DNA from 2 places in the Floccifex sp. genome. Region 2 is predicted to be linked to the other one. Evidence: riboswitches for the same ligand, from Rfam matches in the RefSeq annotation. Region 2 holds a riboswitch; the other holds the start of a gene.
The links. A riboswitch is a leader RNA that binds a small molecule or an ion and turns the genes downstream of it on or off. The one in region 2 is predicted to bind lysine.

Region 1: another riboswitch for lysine. It lies ahead of ACI313_RS02350 (YfcC family protein); the one in region 2 lies ahead of dapA (4-hydroxy-tetrahydrodipicolinate synthase).

The regions. Positions count from the first base shown of each region.
Region 1 covers NZ_JBJEEX010000041.1:2,809-6,250, reverse strand. Annotated here, with positions in the region: gene murI (glutamate racemase) at 1-364, shown strand, start outside; gene ACI313_RS02355 (cation:proton antiporter) at 437-1,618, shown strand; lysine riboswitch at 1,672-1,805, shown strand; gene ACI313_RS02350 (YfcC family protein) at 1,862-3,247, shown strand; gene ACI313_RS02345 (M20 family metallopeptidase) at 3,257-3,442, shown strand, end outside.
Region 2 covers NZ_JBJEEX010000075.1:30,206-33,647, forward strand. Annotated here, with positions in the region: gene dapB (4-hydroxy-tetrahydrodipicolinate reductase) at 1-430, opposite strand, end outside; gene dapA (4-hydroxy-tetrahydrodipicolinate synthase) at 430-1,311, opposite strand; lysine riboswitch at 1,376-1,539, opposite strand; gene ACI313_RS04745 (potassium channel family protein) at 1,674-2,324, shown strand; gene ACI313_RS04750 (ATP-binding protein) at 2,349-3,442, shown strand, end outside.

The sequences.
Region 1 (3,442 bases), on a different contig from region 2:
TGATCACGAAATAGAAAAAATTCCTTGTCCTAAGCTTGTTCGTTTAGTTGAAGATGATCAGCTAGAAAATAAACACTTAATTGAATCGACGCTACAATCTTATATTCCAAATCATTCTTTTGATAGTATTGTCTTAGGATGTACTCATTTTGTGTTTTTTAAATCGTATTTGCAGAACCTATTAAAAGATGTGTCAATCATTGATGGAAACGAAGGTACAGCTCGTCATGTAAAAGAAATATTGATGACAAATGATTTATTAAATAAAAATGGAGGAACTATTGAATTTCATAATTCATTAGATAGTGAAATTTCTTTATCGAAAAAATTATATTCCTTTTTAGATACTTATGAGAGAACATAAATATGTGTTTTCTCTTTTTATTTTATTGACATTTTTTTTTATTGGACTACTATTCTTAAGGAAGGTGAGAGTATGGAATATAGTATATTAAGAGATTTAGCGATTATCGTTGTTATGGCTAAAACTTGTGGTATTATCGCCCGTAAATTTAAAATTCCCCAAGTATGTGGTGAAATTATTGCGGGATTATTGATTGGACCTAGCGTATTAGGATGGGTTCAACCAACTGATTTCTTAGCTCAAATGGCTGAAATTGGTGTTATTTTATTGATGTTTTCAGCAGGTTTGGAAAGTGATCTTCACGATTTGATGAAAACAGGACCAAAGGCTTTTGCGATTGCTTGCGGTGGAGTATTTGTTCCATTGGTTTTAGGAGCTTTAATGTCTTTTTGTTTTAATGGATTTGCACCGATTGGATCATTAGAGTTTTTTCAAAATGTTTTTATTGGATGTATTATGACGGCAACAAGCGTCAGTATTACGGTACAAACATTGAAAGAAATGGGTAAGTTGAGTACTCAAACAGGTACAACAATTGTATCTGCAGCTATTATTGATGATGTTATTGGTATCATTGTTTTAACAGTATTAATTGGATTTAAAGATACAAGTGTAAAACCCGCATCGGTTATTATTAACACAATTTTATTCTTTATTCTAAGTTTGGTATTAGGTGTAATCATCTATCGTTTCTTTAAAAAATTAGATAAAGATAATCCTCATACCCGTCGAATTCCTATTTATGGATTAGCGCTATGTTTGATTATGGCCTATGTTGCCGAAACTGTGTTTGGTATTGCCGATATTACTGGAGCATTCATGGCTGGTCTTATTTTATGTAACATTGATGATAGTAGTTATATTGATCGTAAAATGGAAGTATCAAATTATATGTTTTTTGGACCTGTATTTTTTGCCAGCATAGGATTAAAAACACAAATTGATCACATTTCTATGCAAATTATAGTCTTCTCAATCGCATTTATTATTGTTGCATTGTTGGCAAAAATTATTGGATGCGGTTTAATTGCTAAAATTTGTGGATTTGATAATAAAGATTCTATTCGTATTGGTGTAGGAATGATGACGCGTGGCGAAGTTGCTTTGATTGTCGCTCAAAAAGGATTGTCTGTTGGTTTAATGGATTCCGTTTTATTTACATCTGTTATTTTGTTGATTATTGTATCAAGTGTCACAACACCAATTTTATTAAAACTTCTATATAAAGAAGATCCTACATTAAAAAATGCATAAAATGCTTGTATTTGTGTAAATATAAGACTAAACTAATTAAAAATAAAAATAATTGTTTTACTTGAGGCGCATCGATTAAGAGTACGCAAGTCGGAAAGGATGAGATGCCGAAGTCTAGAAATAGGCTGGGGGTATATAGAATATATATATCACTGTCATTGAAAATCAATGGAGAGCTTGTAAAACAGGTAACCAACCATTATCTGTTTTGATAATGGTATTTTTTTTTTAGGAGGAGAGAGCATGAAAGAAAAGAAAAAGTGGCAAATGCCACATGCGTATGTCATCATTTTCACAATGACAGTTTTAACAGCTGTTTTGGCTAATGTTGTACCTGCAGGAGAATTTGATCGCATTATTGATGCATCTGGAAATGAAGTTGTCGTAGCGAATAGCTTTCATTATGTTGACAAAGTAGGTTGTTCAATTTTCGATATGTTTAAATCCATTCAACTTGGATTTGTGAACGCTGGACAAATTATATTTTTTATTGTTTTTGCGTATTTCTTTGTTTATATTTTGATGAAAAATGGAACATTTGAAGCAGTAGTGGGATGGATTTTACGTAAAATAGGAAACCGTATTGAATTAATTATTCCTGTTTGTATGATTTTATTTGGAATTTTAGGATCTACGATGGGAATGTTTGAAGAAACATATGGATTGATTCCTGTTTTCATTTCTATCGCATGTATACTAGGATATGATGCGATTGTAGGAGGAAGTATTATCTATTTGGGTGTTGCGATAGGATTTGCAGCGGCTACTATTAATCCTTTTACTATTGGAATTGCTCAACAAGTTGCAGGTGTTCCTTTGTTCAGTGGAATTGGATATCGAATTTTTTGTTTTGTTGTGTTTATGAGTATTGCTATTATTTACGTATGGCGATACGCCCACAAAATCCAAAAAAATCCTGAAAAATCATTACTATATGGAATTAAAACGGAAATGCCTGAAGTAGCTAGTAAAGATGAATTAGTTAATATTAAATTCACAACAACACATAAAATTTCTTGTTTGTTATTTGTGTTCACAATTGTAATGCTTTTAGTAGGAACAATTAAAATGAGATGGTATATTGATGAAATCGCAACTTTATTTATTATTATGGCCTTAGTGATGGGTGCAATTTCTCATTTTAGTCCAAGTCAGATAGCAGAATATTTTATTGAAGCAAGTAAAGAAATGATGTATGGTGCTTTATTAGTAGGAATTAGTTACAGCATTCCTGTTATTATGGAAAATGCCAAAATTATTGATACGATTGTATGGGCAATCGCTTCTGTTCTTCAAAACTTTTCTGGAATGGCAAGTGCAATTGGTATGTTGTTTGCACAAAACATTATTAATTTCTTTATACCAAGTGGGGGTGGACAAGCACTTGTTACAGTTCCTATTTTAGCTCCAGTTGGAGACATGGTAGGTGTTTCAAAACAAATTACGGTGTTAGCTTATCAATTTGGAGATGGATTCTCTAATATTTTCTGGCCAACAAGTGTTTTTATGATGTGTGGTATTATGAGACTTCCAATTGACAAGTGGTATAAGTTTGTAACTCCATTATTCGGATTATTGTTTATTGCTGAAATTGTACTATTATGTGGTTCTTTTATGATTGGGTACTAGGTGAATATAATGAATATTTATGATATTGAAGAAACCTTAAAAAAAGAAATCGAAAATATTTCGGAATATATTTTTAATCATCCTGAATTAGGAAACGAAGAATTTCAATCGAGTCAGTATTTAGTGGATGTTTTGAAATCGCATGGATTTGATGTTGAATATCCATATTGTGATATACTTACTTCATTTCGAGCA
Region 2 (3,442 bases):
ACATTTTTGCGGTTCCACTAGGAGCATCGGCTTTTTGGTTGTGATGGGCTTCCACCATTTCAATGTCAAAGTCTTCTTTTAACATTGGGGTAATGTATTCGAGTGCTTTTCGAACAACAGCAACACCATAGGAATAATTATATGAGAAAAACACAGGATTTGTATTCGCCAAAGCTTGAATCATATCCAAGTGATGTTGTTCTAAACCAGTGGTTCCCATAACTAGACATGCCTTTGTTTTCTGGCAATAATCACAAACCCATTCCACGTTATCACGATGAGAAAAATCAATCACAACATCACATTGCTTATTTGAAATAGAATCGGCATCAAAGATATCGACTATTCCAATGACTTCGTGTCCTTTATCTAAGGCAGTTTGTTTAATTAAAGAACCCATTTTACCTTTTCCAATCACAAGTATTTTCATTACAATAAACCTGCCTGTTCTAGAGCATTGTGAAGACGTTCTTTATTTTTATCTTCCATTTCATATAAAGGAAGACGATATCCACCAATGTTCATTCCCATCATGTTCATGGCTTCTTTTACCGGAATGGGATTCACTTCACAGAATAAAGCATGAATCACATCTAAGTATTTTAATTGTTGAGCTAAGCTTTCTTGTGGCTTTCCATCTAACCAAGCTTGAACGATATCATGTGTTTGTCTTGGTGCAATGTCGGCAAGAACAGAAATAACACCCGATCCTCCTAAAGCCATAATAGTGGTAATCATGTCATCGTTTCCTGAATACATAACGAAATCATCACTTAAATAGCGAGCAATGTTTGTCGCATAACTAATATTTCCGCTTGCTTCTTTGATTCCAATGATGTTTGGATGTTGAGATAAAACTTTAACAGCGTTTTCGCTAATAGCACATCCAGTTCTACCTGGTACGTTATATAAAATAATAGGAATGTTTACAGCATCTGCGCATTCGGTAAAATGAGCAATCATTCCTTTTTCGTTTGTTTTATTGTAGTAAGGACTAATCAACAATAATTGGTCGGCACCCATTTTTTCGTATTTAATACTTCTTTCTTTCATAGCCTGAGTTGAGTTAGAACCAGCTCCGACAATAACAGGGACACGATGATTCACAACACGAATTGCACATTCAACAACTTCATCGTCTTCTTCTTGGGTCATTGTTGATGATTCACCAGTGGTTCCTAAAACTAGAATTCCATCGGTTTTGTTTTCAATGTGCCATTCCAACAATTCTTCTAACTTCTCAAAATTTACACTTCCATCTTCATGAAATGGAGTTACTAGTGCAACGATACTTCCTTTAATTGGTTTCATACAAGTTCTCCTTTTGATATAAAAAATGTCAGTAAGCACACTATCTTACTGACATTAAAGATCAAATTAAGATAGCACTCCTACAAAGTAGACAGCCCAATAGATATTCTCCATTGGTCCACCATTTTTTTATGCCTAAAAAAACAGTTCGGCGATATTGCTTAATGAATGAATCAAATGTTTGCCAACTCTTCATTCACTTGTCGTTATCGCGCCTCTATCTAAATAGAATTATACTCTTATAATGTAATTAATCAAACAGATATAAAAAAATCTTTATACAATCTTAATACAAAATGATGTATATTAATACAACGTTAATATTGATTTATAGATAATAGTAGCTAGAGGTGAATGTAAACATGAAATCGTTTTTAATCATTGGTATGGGACGCTTTGGAAGGCACTGTGCACATAAATTATATGAAATGGGACACCAAGTTATGGTTATAGATAACCGTGAATCAAGAATTGATGCTGTATTATCATATGTACACGTTGCACAAATTGGAGACAGTACAGATGAACAATTTATGAGTACAATTGGAGTATCTGATTTTGATTGTTGTGTATGTGCAATTGGAGATGATTTTCAAAGCTCATTGGAAACTACTTCTTTATTAAAAGAATTAGGAGCACAATATGTTGTTGCTCGAGCATGCCGTGATCGACATAAAAAATTCTTATTACGCAATGGGGCTGATGAAGCTGTATATCCAGAAAGACAATTAGCCAATTGGACAGCCATTCGTGTTAGTTCAGAACATATTTTTGACTACATTGAACTAGATAAAAATCATGCGATTTATGAATTAGATGTACCAGGAAGCTGGATTGGGAAAACCATTTCTCAAGTTGATGTAAGAAATCGATATCACATTAATGTGATTGGCTTAAAAGTAAACGATGCTGTGACAATGGATTTTGGTCCGAATACGATTTTTACAGGAGATATGCGTTTATTGGTGATTGGTCAAATTAAACAAATTCAAAAAGTTTTTAAATACGATTAAAACTATTTGATATAAAATATAGATATGAAAGAAATAGTATTGGTGTGTTTGTCATCTTCGCAAATAAATGGTCGCGTAATCCAAGCAGCTTATGAAATGAGTAAAGCCTTTCATGCCGAGTTGATTGGTGTTTATGTCGAAACGTCAAAGAAAAAGAAAGAAACACAACAAACACAGCTACAATTAAATATCGAATATGCCAAATCTTTAAATATAAATGTGAACTATGTTTATGGTGATGATGTGGCCTTTCAAATAGCGCAGTTCGCCAATTATATTGGTGCTCAAAAAATAGTGATTGGACAATCTAAGTCTAAATCTATTTTTATTCATCATCAATCAATTAGTGATCAGTTAATTGAATATTTAACAGATATCAATGTTTATATTATTCCAGATAAAAATGCCTTTTTTGATAAAAAAGAACGTTTTTCATTTAAAGGAAAAGACATTGTGATTATGTTGCTTGAATTATTGGTGACAAGTTGCATTGGGTTATGCCTTGCTCAAACTGGAATGAACGATGCTGATATTATCACAATTTATATATTAGGAGTTTTAGTAAATTCGCTTTTGACTTCGAATCCACTTTTAAATGGAATTGACTCATTTTTAAGTGTAATCATTTTTAATTTTTTGTTTACGGATCCAAAATATACTTTGTTTTATTATGATAACGGATACGTTTTGACGTTTTTAATCATGTTTTGTTCATCGTTTATAACGGGTACATTGGCATGGCAATTAAAGTCATATGCACGAACGACATCTAAAATTGCTCGTCATACGAAAACATTATTGGAAACAAATCAGTTATTAAATCGAACTCGTAATAAAGAAGAAATATTAAATGTCACGATTTCGCAAATAAAGTTAATTGTGAATAAAAATATTGTTGTGTATCTACAAGAAGATGTTCCTTTTTATTATGAAAAAAGTGATGAAGCTATTTTAAAAAAGGAAATAGAAGTGGTAGAATGGGTTTTTAATCATCATGAAAGTGCAGGAGCCACTACAAATTATTTTGAACAAGCAAAATATGTTTATTTTCCTTTGTATATTCAAGGAAGAACACATGGTGTGTTTGGAATTTGTCTAGACGGAAAAGGGCTTGAGAT